Regions from separate parts of the Methylobacter sp. S3L5C genome, predicted to be linked through region 2. Evidence: riboswitches for the same ligand, from Rfam matches in the RefSeq annotation. Region 2 holds a riboswitch; each other region holds the start of a gene.

Region 1 (5,082 bases), 1.6 Mb from region 2:
ACTAGTGCTATATAAAAGTATGTCATGTTAATAAAAGCCCTCTGATGGATTAATACAAATGGGTATGGGGCAGATGCCTGATAGTTATTATAGCGGTCTGAAGGTGCTTGCACGGGTTATTACCGGCAAGTGCCAATAAAAACTCATATCCCGGCTTTATTAACGGTAATAATCTGCACAACTTTTATTGTATTTAGACGCCGCATAGTGCTTTTCTGGCTTGTCGTTTGGCGCTTGTATAGCTTGACACTTTTACCGGTTATGCGGGTAAAGGGTTTGCATTAAGTAATAATAGTATTGGCACTGCTCAGCAAGTTACTGGCACTGCCAGCACCTTTGGTTGCTATGTCAATACCTTTAGAGGCACTGCCAAGCAAGGTATTGGAAAAGCGAGTAAAGGTACTGAAAGTGCCGGTAGAGGTGCTGGCAGCGCCATTGGGGGGTTTTACTGACACAAAAAAGGTATTAGGAGTGCCGGTAGAGGTTCTGGCAGTGCCAGTAGCTTGACGGGGAGAGTGAATAAAGGTTTTTTAAAATACCGTTGCGATATTTATTGATCTGAATCGCAAATTATAACGCGGGACGGAGTTTTATAACCCCGTCCCAAACGTTTCAAAAGCTATTAAAGCGCGTAGGATGGGTAGAGGCAATAGCCGAAACCCATCATATTCAATCGCTTATTCGATGGGTTTCGCGTTGCTCTACACATCCTACTCATTAATTAAAGCCATAAGACGGATTAAAAGTAGGGCGCAATATGCTATTGATGCCCTACCTATTACACCTTACCGCGTTGACCCCAAGTTTCGGCTTGGGAACCGGTAATGCATGTAGCCCAACGCTTTATGCTGATAAAATACCGGCTTTTAGGCTTTGCGTCGACGAGTCAAGACACCAAAGCCTGCCATTGCCGAGCCGAATAACCAAACTGCTGCAGGAACAGGAACTGCTGCGACTTGATACAGAGAAGTAGTTTCGCTAACCTCGTTGCTTACAGCAAGATAGCTGCCTGCGGCGTTAGAGAAAAAGCTTATTCCTTCCGGACCAACATCACCTGCAGTGAAAATTGTATCGAGGTAGAGGATGCTTGCCAAGTTGCTAATGTCCCAAGCCATGATGGCATTGGATCGCTCCAGACCCAGAAACAATATATCGCGGCCATTGACTTTACCCACTATTGCGCTTTCTGGCTCTGGTCCTTTATTATCGCTGCGGCTGTCATCCCAAATTGACGAGTAATTAGCCATTATGGTTTGCTCTATCTTATCGCCGGAATCAAACACCATTGTACCGTTAGCATCTAAAATCGAGAAAGATCGTCCACCAAATGCTTGTAACTGATCAAGGTCGCCATCGCCATCGGTGTCGCCGCTGGTAGAGACAGTCAAACGATTTAGTTTGTCGTTATTGGTTTGCCAGTCAGCACCATGCGCAGCGGTCAGAGTAGCGTTTAGAGCGGAATCAATGGTTGCATCGCCGACGCGGATTTCATCATTACCACCTGCCCAATCGCCACGAGAATCGCCTTCGTTGGCCGTTACATAGTATTGACTGCCGCTGTTGGTAAAACTCGCTATGCCATCTGGCATATACATTCCCATCACGTTCCAATTTTGGATATTGCCGTTCAGGGGGCTTTTGCCTGATCCGTCACGATCTGAAACATCCAGGCCGTTGCCCGCCAGGCTGTGGTCTTTCAAGCCCATGGCTTTAATGTTGGTAATGGTTGCCGTAGCGATATCGATCTCTGCCACTGAATTAGCTTCTTGCAGGGTTGCGTAAGCTTTGGTGCCATCTGCGCTTACTGCGATGTATTCGGGTTCAAGATCTTGGGCAACAGAAGCATTGGGGCCGGTAAGTCTGACACCTGCAGCCTTAAGTGCTGCAGCCGAGCCATTAAAGCTCTCAAAACCAGCGGTCTGTGAAGTAAAAGTGGTTGTGTTGATAATGCTCACTGAGCCGACTGGATCGCCACCAGGGCCAACCAAATAACTGCTTGGTTCGGCTTCATTGGCCACTAACAAACGACTACCATCTGGTGTGTAAGTGACAGCATCAGGATTAGCGCCGACCGTCACATCCGCCTGATGTGCATAAGTATTAGCATTATAAAAACTCACTAAACCGGCATTGGTCTTGTTGGGGGCTGTGATGGCTATCGCTGCTTGGCCGTTCTTTACAGCGACGCTATTGATGCCGCCTAGCGAGCTAGTAGAAAAGGAATTGACCAGATTACCGGACAAATCAAGGATATCAATACCGCCTTGACCAAGGTTTAATTGGTTTGCATCCGTACCTGCCACCCATAGACGATTGTTTAGGGCGTCGTAGGAGAGAATTTCAGAGCCCATTGAATTTGAGCCATTAGCGGCAGTATGGCTGAAAGTCCATTCATGAGAGTAGCTAAAACCACCGGTTGCATTGGCGGTTGTGGAGGCTAGCGCTACGGCAACGGCAATAGCGAGGGTAATACGTGTATGTTTCATAAGCTTTGGAATCCTTGATGTTGTTAATATAAATGGTTAATCTGCAATTAAATAAGCCAGGCATAATTGAGCCGCTAATAATTGCTTTCACCCTCAACAACACGCTAGGTCTGTCAAGTTGAATCCTAATTTACTTTTTATTTGTTACAAAAGTGTGAACCGTATCGAATAATTCACCTTTCGTTCAATTTTGCCACTGTTTCATGAAATGATGGCCATAGCTCATGAAAAGTACGAAAGACATGAAAGACAAAAAATATATTAAATACACGAAATCAATACTGAATAAACTGGTTGCTAAGTTGGAACTTGGCAACCAGTTTATTCAGCACAGTCTATGAATTTAGTATATTTAGGTTACTTGATACATTTCGATGCATTTCGATACAATTCAAAGCTGTACTTGGTATTTTTATCTGTTATAGTCTTTTAGTAGTTTAAAGATTACATAAATACTTTAGGTATTTATGTTCAAGCAAAGTTATCCGCTTAATAAAACTGCACGCTCGTGTCCCACTTATCCAAGTGCCCATGATTCATGGATGAACAAGCCAAACTTATTGCAAGATAAGGACGGAAAACTACGGAGCCTATGATAAAGGCCAGCCGGGTTGCGTTAAATTTAATGATAATTTTTCGTAGGTAACAACATGCAATATAAAAAAATAGCGCTGGCATTTGCATTGCTGGCTAGCACGATAGTAACCGGCACTGCCCAAGCAGCGCTGTGGGCCCGTACCGGCGGTATGGTTTATGACGATGTTAATAACATCACTTGGGCAGCCGATGCCAACTTGTTTCAAACTCAGGCGGCGAGTAATCCTAATATGGTCAGTGACATTATCGCGGCTAACGGCGGGGTTATTCATGATACGGCCAATTATTATGATGGGTATACGGGTATCTATAACCTGACCAGCGCAGACTTTAATACCAGCACTGGCACAATGACCTGGTTTGGCGCACAAGCCTGGGTTAACAACTTGACGTTGGGTGGTGTTACGGGCTGGAGCTTACCCTCTACACCAGTAAAAGCTGATGGAATCAATGTTACCAGTAGCCAAATGGGTGATTTGTTTTACAATCAATTAGGTGGTGCAGCTTGGACAGATATTGAAACAACTCATAATGCTAACTATGATCTATTTACTAACGTCCAGAGCTATGTCTACTGGTCGGGTAGTGAGTACGCGCCCGATCCAAGCGCCGCGTGGGGCTTAAATACCAGCAGTGGCTACCAGGGCGCCCCCTATAAGTTCGGCCAGTTCTACGCATGGGCTGTTCGCCCGGGCGATGTTGCCGCCGTTCCGGTACCCGGTGCGTTTTGGCTCTTCGGTAGCGCGATGGTCGGGTTAATGGGCTTAAAGCGTCGTAAGAATATCGCTTAATTTCTCTGGCTCCCAAGCTCCAGCTTGGGAGCCAGAGCCGAACTCCAACTTGGGAATCAGCCATTTAAAGCAGGATTATTTTACCGATAATAACCCCTAATTCCTTGAAGGGATGTTATCGCCTCCTGCTTATTGATTGCCAGCCCCGAAAAAGCAATAATTTAGTGTCTTTTTTCGTGCTTTTCGTGTCTTTCGTGGACCTTGGCTTTTGCTTGTTTAAACCCGACCCAGCCGCTTTTCAGTTTCCAATACCTGCTGTGTCGTTTGCAGCACGGTATCAGGGTTCAGGCTCATCGAGTCTATGCCGATTTCCACTAGATAATCGGCCATTTCAGGATAATCCGACGGTGCTTGACCGCACAGGCCGCAATGTTTGCCGTTGCGCTTTGAGCCTTCTACGGCCAACCGGATCATTGCTTTAACGCCGGCATCACGTTCGTCAAAGTCTTCGGCGACTATCGCGGAATCACGGTCTACGCCTAAGGTCAGTTGGGTAAGGTCATTGGAGCCGATAGAAAAGCCGTCAAAATGCTCGGAGAAGGCATCAATCAGGATGACGTTATTGGGAATCTCGCACATCACATAAATTTCCAAGCCGTTTTCACCCCGCGTTAACCCCAGTTGCGCCATGTAATCAAGTACCTTTTTGGCTTCCTGGACACGACGGCAAAAAGGAATCATCAGGATAACATTAGTCAGGCCCATGACGTCGCGTACCCGTTTCATGGCGGCACATTCCAGTGCAAAGCCTTCGGCATAAGCGGGATGGGTATAACGGGATGCGCCACGAAAACCGATCATCGGATTGGGTTCATCAAACTCAAACCAGCGACCACCCAATAAGGTGGCATATTCGTTGGTTTTAAAATCGGACATTCGCACGACTACGGGTTTGGGATAAAAAGCGGCGGCAATTGTACCTACACCTTCCGACAGGCGTTGAATAAAGAAATCTTCAGGAGTTGCGTAGTTACGGGTCAATTCGGCCAGTTGTTCCCGTTCTTGGTTATCTTGCACACGTTCCGGATGGATCAACGCCATTGGATGCGCTTTGATGGTTTCGGTGATAATAAATTCCATACGCGCCAAACCCACGCCGTCATTGGGCAGGAAACTGGTTTTAAAAGCCAGTTCCGGGTTGCCGATATTTAACATGATTTTGGTTTTTGGTCGTTTCAGGCCGGTCAGGTTGGTGGTTTTAATTTCAA
Region 2 (5,082 bases):
CAGGATCAAAGCAAAATTGGCTGCTACTGTTGGCGATCAAGCCATCTACATTAGTAAAACGCCAGTCATCGGCATCCGGTACATTGGTTGCAAAAGGCACTTCAGGGATAAAGTTACAGGTTCGTACCGAGGTGACACCCGGATCAAGGATCTTTTTGGCAGGATTGCCTTGTAGGTAATCCAGATATTGCGCGCTAAAAGATAGAGGCTGGCCAAAATCATCAACCCCACCAACACCAGGGTCAGAATCAGGATCGGCAACGCCGGTATTGGCAAAGCCAAAGTCCATTAACTTGGGGCCACCTTCCGTTTCATCACGAACAATGACATTGGTAAACCGGCTTATTCCTACTGCCTGAGCGCCAAATTGTGGACCTAATGCTTGAGGGCCATATGCTCTGGGAGAGGACGCCGGACCAAAGGTTTTTCCGGTGGTAGGGGTTACCAACAGGGCATTGGTAGCAACTGATGCAATGGTGATGGTTGGGCCGCCATGGCATAGATTACAATGGTTGCTGATAAACAAGTCATGCCCGTTTTTTAGCGAAACAATCTTTTCAGGACTATAACCCAAACCCAGCCAAGTTGGCACATAGGTGGCAGGAACACGTTGTGTTAAATCAATAGGCGCTTGATCAGATATCAGGGTTGCTTGATACATTTGCAAAGCAATACCAAAAAATAGCGAGAAGTTGGCTTCCGTTTGGTTATACGGCATTTGCCCGGGGGCTGGTGCACCAAAAGGGCCAAGCGCATTATATGACCAATATTTTTTATTAAACGCCTTGGTAATCATGGCTTTATAAGTAGTATTTAAGCCTGCTTTTAAGTCGTTTGCGGTACTTAAGGTTAAGTTTAAGGGGGCAAAAACGCTGTCTTCATCATGCACTTTCTGGTTTTGTAAGGGTTTGCGCAGGAGTAACTTTCTGCCTATTGCCGCCAGATTACGACCACGGCAACTCATTTCGCTGGCATTGAGTGGTGGTCCCATGGCCAGTGAAGCAAGCGATGAGTTTTCCAGATGTAAACGCTGTTTAACAACTGAGCGAGCGCCGCTGGTTACCCAAATACCAGCGCTGGGGTCGCGATCACCCCAAGTACTACTGCCGTTAAAAATGTTATTGGCGCGGCCATCCCAAAAGTTACGGTAATTAAATATGTCATTTATAACCGTCGGTGTGTTTCTGGGTTCTACGCGTCGAGTACCTGTGTTGCCAATATGAAAAACAGGATCGGCGCTCCGGTCGCAACTATCATTTGCGCCGTTAAACGGATTGGCTCCCTTAAAGGCGCCACTGAAAGTACCCGCCGAGGACACCACGTCATCGGTAATATAAGTTGGAACGCTGTTACTTTTATCCAGCGGATTGGGATATCGGTAGAGCGGAAAATCGGAAAGTTTTACCGTATAGTTAGGGCCGCCGCCAGTACCTGAAGGCAGCATGTCAAATGTTTGTCCGCTGGCATTGCTGCTTTTCTCACCGGGATTAATCTGATTTTTATCTCTCGCATCAGCGCCTGCATGATAATGGCATGAGCCACAGGCCTGACCGTCACTGCCCACATTCATGTCCCAAAACAAAGCCTTGCCTAAAGCAATAGCCATGTTTTTATCAACCACGATAGGACTGGTACCATCCAAAAGGCCGGGAACAGGAGGCAACGGTACATTTTGCAAGGGGTAAGGTATCGGACCATGCGCATAAACAGCTTGCGTTATTAGCAACCCGAAGACCAGCATAATTTGAGGGAGAAATTTCATTATTTATCTCGTTAAATCGGTAAGATCAGTAACTACAGCCGATAACGCCGGGTATAGTTATTTTTTGCCAAGCCGGATAAGTCATCCGGCTTGGTGTTGTTAAGTCAGGTTTTAGGTCGTGCTTTTTTTACGACCACGTAAACCAATCAAGCCGGCCATGGCACTACCAAACAACCAAACCGCGCCGGGTACCGGTACGGCACTGATGCTTAATTTATAACCGTCTTGAGTTGCACCCCATGAGCCATTTCTATAGCCGCCAAGGGCGATGGTATAAATTTGACCTGCTTCGGCATTAAAACTGATGGTATTCAGGTTGCTTGGCGTAGTGCCGCCAATGCTGTAGGCAACCATATCGGCAACAGAGAAAGACGTATTACCCTTTGGTAGGGAAGATGATGTAGGTGCGCTTAGTTGAGTGTTGTTGCCCAGGTTCCATGAACCATGATGGTTATAATCGACAGTGCTGGTGTCCATACCTTTAAAGATGGTGAATCCAAAATTGGTGCCACTTTGGTTAATGCCTTGGGCATTGACGGTAACCGTGCCACCGACATCCGATTTAAACAGGCCAAAGTCCACATCATGTCGCCAGCCTTGTGCACCGCTCAATCCCTGGTCGCTCCATGCGCCTTTGGCGGTATCGATGTCAGCGCCAACACCATAACGGGTCAGGGAATCCTGGCTGGAAATTTCTGCCGTACCGTTTGCAGTCATGTGTACTCCCCAATGCAGAACACCGCCACCGTTGTAGCCAAACGGTGTGGTGTTGGTGCCACCGGTGCCTGCCCAAGCCGCAACCGAGTTCGTTGAACCTAATGGTGCGCCGTTAAATCCCCAGACCCAGCCATCGGTTCCTGCGCCACCATTGCAGGGCGCACAAGCTGTGGTATTGCTACTGAAATCATTGCCTTCATAAGTCGACAAATTGTACATGGTTGTCGACGATGCCGAGGCATTGCTGATAGCGCCTACAGACATTACGGTACCGGTGATTGCCATGGCAACGGCTTTAGCGATTTTGGTTGGTTTCATTATGTTAATCCTGAATGGTTAAGTTAAATAAATAACACTGTTCAAAGTAATAAGGCTGGAGATTAGTCCATCAGTCTTATTACAAGAAGCAACCAGGCAGTCTTTAATCACAAGATCCTTGGCTTTCCGAACCTGCCTCACGACAGGAGTGGCTATTAAATTGCTAATTTTTTTCTGTTGAAACATTAATTTCAACAAGGGCATAACAAAGTAAACAAGTTTGCTTACTCTTACCTAAACTAAAAGCAATAATTGAGCCATCTTAAAATATCCCTTGTTTTATTCAGGGTAAATGTACTTGTCGGCGTTTTTAAAGTTGTGGATTCAGGTAGTTAACAAGCCTGAATGTAAGTCACTTACTCTATGTTTTATATGGCTTTATCAGTAAAAAATTGACTATTTTCATCTGAGGACAATTAAAGAGCAAAGCCATTGCCTGTTTGGTATGACAGAACGGTATCGCTAAGGATTTGTAGGATAATCTGATAATTTAAAGCTGAATATTAAAAAACTATGTTATTTGACACAATTAATCAGGTTAAATAACACGATTTAGTTTTAAAGAGCTTGGTCTACGAAAAGCACGAAAAAAATTGCTGGGTTAATTTGAAAAGCCGTATTCGACGTGTGACCGGGTTTGGAAATCCTGACTGATATTGTCACGATGGACTACTACCTGATTTCAGGTGTTAAACAGTTTTTTCGTGTCTTTCGTGTTTTTCGTGGACAACAGCTTTTGCCTTGCGTGGCTAATATTTACCAGCAATTCGCTGTGAATATTGTGTACACTGATATTTTTGCATTTTTTAAATGACTCCCATGCTTTTAAAGCTCTACCGTTTTCCCTTTCGTGCGATGGGTTCGCCTTGTGAAATTCAACTTTATGCTGGCGATAAGCAGTCCGCGCAGTGTGTCGCAGATAAAGCGATGGCGGATGTATGGCTTATAGAAGCGCGGTATTCAAGATATCGCGAGGATAGTGTGTTGTCTGCCATAAACCATGTCGCGTCCAAAGGCGGGGTAGTGCCGATAGATGAAGAAACGGCGGCATTACTTCATTATGCGGATACTTGTTATCAGCAAAGTAACGGTTTGTTTGATATTACTTCCGGTGTATTGCGAGGCGCTTGGGATTTTAAAGCACAAACTTTACCCAAAAAAGCTGTCATTAAACAACTGCTACGCGGCGTAGGCTGGAACAAAGTACAGTTAAGTTCGACGCATATTGCTTTTAAAAATGCCGGGATGCAACTGGATTTTGGTGGTATTGGCAAAGAATACGCTGTTGACAGGGCGGCAGTTATTTGCCGTGAGCAGGGCATTGAACATGGCTTGGTCGATTTGGGCGGCGATATTAAAATCATTGGCCCACATCCCGACGGCAGGCCTTGGTCTGTCGGTCTAAGGCATCCGCGCAAGCTCGGTGCTTTGTTGGCAAACGTCAATGTTTATGAGGGCGCGGTAGCCAGTAGTGGCGATTATGAGCGCTGTATGGTTGTTAATGGCCAGCGCTATGGGCATGTAATAAATCCTAAAACCGGCTGGCCGGTTAATGGCTTGATTGGCGTAACCGTATTAGCCAGGCAGTGTGTGATTGCCGGGAGTGCTTGTACGATTGCCATGCTCATGGAAAAATGCGGTAAACAATGGCTTAATGATTTGGGCGTACCGCATATCTGGATGGATAGCCAAGGAAAAGTTGGCGGGCAACTGAATTAGCCTGACCATAAATTTAAAAATAAGGTATATAACCTGCTTTTTTATTAAATCAGGTTATATAACCTAGGTTCTGTTGACGTTTCACCTCAGCCATAAAAGCACCGAGGAAAATGATAGCATCCCCATGTAATTAATAGCTTTTTTCTCATATCGTGTAGCAATTCTGCGATAGTGCTTGAGCTTACCGAACATACATTCAATGGCATGCCGCTCCTTATAATGCCAATAATCGCACTCAATATCTTCTTTTCGGTTCGATTTAGGTGGGATAACCGCTTTTATTTCACGACTGGCTAACCACTCCCGCAACTCGTTCGTGTCGTAGGCTTTGTCTGCTAAAACGGCTGAAGCATTAACATTTTCCAATAAAGATATGGCTTGCTTGCATTCAGCCTCCTGCCCGCCTGTCAGGATAAATTTGATGGGCATGCCCAAGCCATCACAAAGCGCGTGAATCTTACAACCAAATCCACCTTTGGAGCGCCCAAGTGCTTCATTCTCAGCAGAACTATATGCCGCTCCAGCTGCGCAGGCATGTGCTCTAATAACTGAACCATCCATGGAAA
Region 3 (5,082 bases), 1.3 Mb from region 2:
CACTTGGTAATTCAAGCGTAAATGTTGCGTATTCTCGTCCACTTTTTGTTGTGCCGCCATTGCCATTAACGCGGTTAAATTTGCAGCGATAATTTTGGCATAAAAATCTTGTTGAACTGAGAGCGCTGATTTACCGGAAAAATTCTCAATTTCAAGCCATTGTTTTAAGCGTTTATAATTTTCTTCAACGCCCCAGCGGAGATGATATAACGACTTAAATAAACTAGCTTCATAAAGCTCAGTATCCATGAGATTAGTAATCAGTACTTCTACCTCATTAGGAAGATCAACACGGACTAATCTGAGCTTTATCGGGGCACTTGATAATCCTTTTTCGACACACGTTTTAATTGAAGGTTTATTGGGCTTAATTGTTACTATTGCCTGTCTTTTATTACTTTTAATAAAGTCTTTTACGACTAGGCTTTGCTTGGTTTTTGTCCGCATACAAAATGATTGTTTATGATGTAAATGAAAGGTATAGAGCCAGAATGCAGGGTAGCCACGATCATAAATAATCAAATCATTTTTACTCGCATGAGCCATGTGACTATCAATACAGGACTTTTCGGATTTAAGCCTGGGATGAATACAAGAATCGATGACTAAATGATTCAGAACATCATAGAAAACCGATGCCATGCCCATGGTGCAAGACCCTTGCCCTGGTCGTCCTTTTTGAGTGCCAAAGTACTGAGTAATATCCGGTGTATTGGGCAAGCGAATGGAGGTACCATCAATCGCGCATAAGCGAAAGCCTTTCCATAATTTCAAGTGCTCAGGGTGTTGGTAAGCCTGATTGATTACTAGCTGATTAAGCGCGATAAATGCGGTATGTGAAAGCTGTTTTCTGGACTGAAAAAAGGCCGACTTTGTGATCCACTGAGAGGCTTCTTTTTTATGATTAAGTACCTTAAAAAACTGGTCGAGTTCTACTTGATTGGAATGCTTTCTAAAGTTAAGCAGATACAGTATTAAAGTAGAAAAATTGAGTGATCTGTTCCGTATAAAAGCGGTATTTGAAAGACGATGTTTGTCTATAAATGAAAGGTCGTTAAGGGTATTGTTTATGAGTAGAAAAATGTTATTTAATGACTTTTCCAATGTTTTATGGTGGCCTTTATTTCATAGGTAATACGTGATTTTATTGCCTGTAATTTTAGCATAATCAGTTAGTTATGCCTTAACTTACTGGCATTGACACTGACCCCATTGATTCCGTTAGGCAGGTATAGCTGCTTGGTTCAGGCAGGGTAAAAACGTGAATAACGGGGTTGCAAACCTCGTCACGCCGGGGTCAAATTACCCAATGTGGCCTGTCGTCTAAAGCCCAGTAATCCCATCAAACCGCTACCGAATAACCAAACTGCGCCAGGAACGGGAACTGCGGCAACATCGCCGGGGCGAACAGCCCAGGCATAGAAAGAAGCGCCAAGTTCGTCGCCGTTCTTGTAGCCAGCCTGGTAGCCAGCCGATGTATCGAAGTACCAAGCGCCGCCAGAACCGGGCGAGTACTCAGTTCCCGACCAGTAAACCAAGGCTTGTAGGTTATTGACCAAGCCGATGTTGGCTTGTCCGTTATTAGAACCGTTGCCATGAATGCCAAATGTAGGTTGGTAATTTCCAGCTGTATCAACATAATCCTTTAAGCCCAGGTTAACGTTGTACATATAGGCTAACTCGGAGTTGGAGCTAGTAATGTTATAACCGAAATCGGTTGTGCCATTTTCGGAATATCCGGTGTTAAAACTGCTGCCGTTGACCGGTGTGTTGCTGGCCAAGCGCCAGTCGCTAAAACCGCCGTAGACTAAATTGGCGGCCCACGTGACTGCAGTATTCCATTCCATTTTTCCATTATTAACGGCACCTGCATAACCAGAGGTACCAGCATAGTTAGCATCTTGTAGCCAAGTGATATTAAGCACGTTGTCATACAACATACCGTTACCACGATCAACTAACGACGCATGGGCAGTTCCGGTAACAGCGACACTGGCAAGCAAAGCCAACGCTAATAAGGTTTTTTGATGTTTCATCATATTCTCTTTAGGTAATCTTTCATTAATCAAATGTGCAACTCGGCTGACCTTTTAAAAAAGGCTCCGTAGCTTTCCGTCCTTATCTCACAATAAGTTTAGCTTTATCGTCCTTGAATCATGCGCACTTACATAAGCTTGACACGAAGTTTAAAGTTGAAAAAACTGCTTTTGTGCAATAAATTTAAATATTATCACTAATAAATATTGCATATTTGACCATGCCTACCAGACAGATCAGGCACATTTTTTTGTGCCCGGCATATTTAAATAATGGTTTGTTTCGTTGACTGTTAGGCAACGAAAAAATGTTGCCTACCTACAGTCTAATCGTAAGAAATCGAACTAAACTGGACGTTAAGCCAACAAATACAAAAACTGCGACCTATAAGCATCGTTTTTGCGAGCATAACAATTCTTTGCGCTTATGTGTAAGGCTTGTCAAGCCCAGTAAGCCAGAACCGAGCAGCCATAGGGCTGCAGGTACTGGGACAGCTGCTGGTGTGATGGCATTACCAACGCCTAAGGGTAATGATAATGTCGCACCTGGATTTAAAGCTAGCCAAGTTGGGTCAATATAGAACTCAGGATCAATAAAAGCCCCCGCATAAAAAGTTAAAATTGAACCGAATGCATGAGATCGAGATAGAGCGTCCATATAAACCATTTGTGTTGCATGCCCGGACGCATCAGTCAGAATCTCTGTGACTCCACCAAAAGTGCCAGCAAAAGAATCATATGAAATCAACGTTTCGTTTAACCATATATCTGACCGTCCTGTGTGACGTGTATTGCTTGTACATAAATGGTTACCACAGTCATAGCTAAACCCTGTCTCTCCACCTACTGAGAAACCAACTTTTGAGGCTGTCTGAACTTCATCAATAGTCTGTGCTGCGAGATCCTGACCAAATAGCCAATATCGCCCTCCGAAGCCCACTGGAATCCAGGTAGAAGCTGGCCCCGATATATCAATACTATAAGACATAGTGCCATCGGCTTGGGCCATAGTCTCTCCGTATCTATTATATGCTTTCGCTGATACTAAAATATAAGGCGCTGGCGTACTGGAGAAAGTTACAGTCTCTAGCTCCAAGCTATTGGTATCTATTACTTTATTAGTATAAGTTATCGAATTATTGTGAGGGGTAGAGTTGCCCATAGTATTTGAAATACTACCTTCCGAATAAGAAGAGGTGACACTAGCCCACGATGTATTTGCACAAAGACTTAAAGTTAAACATGGTAATAACAAAGCTAACTTTATTGTTTCTTTACTAGAGTTTTTAGGAGATATCATGAAAAATTTACGTGATGAAGTCTGCCATTGAATTTAATAGTAATATCAGTTGGTTTGTTTCGTTTAAACATTCGTTTTTTTATGCCTTACGATCTACCAAGTAATAATAGTTAAGACTTTCAAAAAATGGTAGGTTAAACACAGTTTAAATTGAGGAGTGTTGAAAATGGCATAAAGCCACGTAAATTTTGGCATTTAATAAATTCTATGGGACTTTTCTGTCGTTTTTATAAACGCACCCTATGAGCAACAAACCCGTAAGACGGTTTAAATGTAGGGTGCATTAGTAATAACGTAATGCGCCGAATGATCAAAGACCAACATACTGCGCAATACGCTATTTCACCCTACAGATTTTAGCTTTCCACGTTGGTGCCGTTAATCAATAACGTTTACCAATTCATCGAAGGTGTTGGTGGCGCTGGTACCGCCAGTTTATAGTTAAGATTTGTTGGTTTTTTGGACTAAAGCCTTATGATTTAGGTCATGGGGCTTTTTTTGTGGAGGTGTTTTGGCAAAATAGATATGTAGGTTGGGAAATATCTTTTCCTTGCCCAATATTCAAAGGACAAAAGCATAATATCGATACATTACCCAATGTCATCATTCTATTTTAATGTGGAAATGTTGGACAAAAAAATGTGCCCACCTAATTTGTTGAATCAATTTTACAACCAACTCAAGGTGCAGAAACACCCAAAAAAGCCATTTATTAGGTATATTGGGCGTAGATTTTATTTTTCTGGGTAGCACTTTTCGGCAGAGCCATTGCAGCTTGCATCCATTACCGTCAATAAATATCTTTAATGTTTACACCGGTTTCATGAAGAACAGTACAACAAAAAAGCCGCCCAGTAGAGGCGGCTTTAGTGCCTGATCTTTACGTTAAGCGTTGGCGGTCATGGTGCTATACAGGTTTTGAGATTTAGCCTTTTTCTTATGAAAAGCTCCAAAACCTAATAAGCCTGATACAAACATCCAGATAGCGGCTGGAATTGGAACGGCGGCAACGGTGGGGGCCATGGCCATGATCTTCCAATTCATTGGGGTATGAGTCGTTAAAGGGGCGAACAATTGGCCGGTTGTACACAAAAATTGTGGCCCTGCTTCGCACGATCCCAAGCGCGAACCGTTAGGTGTGCCTGCCAGACCGTAATTGTTCCTGTAAATAACGTCCGTATTGGGGTCGCTGAATGCGAAAATATTTTCGTTTCCGTCAAAGGATATAACTGCACTTTTGCCGAATACAGCCAGTGTTTGGTCAATCGCCTTCACGGGTCCCTGATAGTTTGTGAGTGTATTACTGAATATGAAATTGGTAATATTTCCAATATCGTTCGAGTTATACGCGATTCCATCAAACGTCGCTAACACGTTGAAAAAACCGATATTTTCGAGCATCATATACGACGCGGCGTGGGCCTCAGACCCTATGGTGTTTATCGCACAGAGCGCCAAAGCGACTAGTGTTTTATTCATTTTATTTTTCATATTTACTAATGACATCGTATTCTCGCGGTTTTAACCGTATATTTGTAAATTGCGGTTGAATTAAAGTGATCTTAGAATACCTTTAACACCGATTCATAACAATTTGTTAATTGTAACGAAATGTAACAATTCAAACTAACCGATTTAAATAGTTGCTATATTTTAATTGTTTTATTTTTAAAATTAATAGTATTAGAAAATACACTCAATATAATTTAGTAAAATCCAGACACAGAAAAACCTGCAAGTCCTCAA

Evidence for each region. Region 2 has a riboswitch for cyclic di-GMP ahead of KKZ03_RS14380 (VPLPA-CTERM sorting domain-containing protein). Riboswitches for the same ligand answer to the same signal wherever they lie in the genome.
Region 1: linked by a shared signal. The riboswitch ahead of KKZ03_RS21590 (DUF1566 domain-containing protein) and the one ahead of KKZ03_RS14380 (VPLPA-CTERM sorting domain-containing protein) in region 2 are both predicted to bind cyclic di-GMP.
Region 3: linked by a shared signal. The riboswitch ahead of KKZ03_RS20305 (hypothetical protein) and the one ahead of KKZ03_RS14380 (VPLPA-CTERM sorting domain-containing protein) in region 2 are both predicted to bind cyclic di-GMP.

What each region holds. Positions count from the first base shown of each region.
Region 1 covers NZ_CP076024.1:4,767,671-4,772,752, reverse strand. Annotated here, with positions in the region: gene KKZ03_RS21605 (DUF4410 domain-containing protein) at 1-26, opposite strand, end outside; gene KKZ03_RS21600 (hypothetical protein) at 282-455, opposite strand; gene KKZ03_RS21595 (choice-of-anchor I family protein) at 867-2,486, opposite strand; cyclic di-GMP riboswitch class I at 3,027-3,105, shown strand; gene KKZ03_RS21590 (DUF1566 domain-containing protein) at 3,137-3,874, shown strand; gene ppsA (phosphoenolpyruvate synthase) at 4,091-5,082, opposite strand, start outside.
Region 2 covers NZ_CP076024.1:3,206,825-3,211,906, forward strand. Annotated here, with positions in the region: gene KKZ03_RS14375 (cytochrome c peroxidase) at 1-1,762, opposite strand, end outside; gene KKZ03_RS14380 (VPLPA-CTERM sorting domain-containing protein) at 1,874-2,797, opposite strand; cyclic di-GMP riboswitch class I at 2,882-2,960, opposite strand; gene KKZ03_RS14385 (FAD:protein FMN transferase) at 3,608-4,516, shown strand; gene KKZ03_RS14390 (IS5 family transposase) at 4,598-5,082, opposite strand, start outside.
Region 3 covers NZ_CP076024.1:4,500,863-4,505,944, forward strand. Annotated here, with positions in the region: gene KKZ03_RS20300 (IS4 family transposase) at 1-1,104, opposite strand, end outside; gene KKZ03_RS20305 (hypothetical protein) at 1,287-2,039, opposite strand; cyclic di-GMP riboswitch class I at 2,070-2,149, opposite strand; gene KKZ03_RS20310 (hypothetical protein) at 2,422-3,336, opposite strand; gene KKZ03_RS20315 (VPLPA-CTERM sorting domain-containing protein) at 4,222-4,842, opposite strand.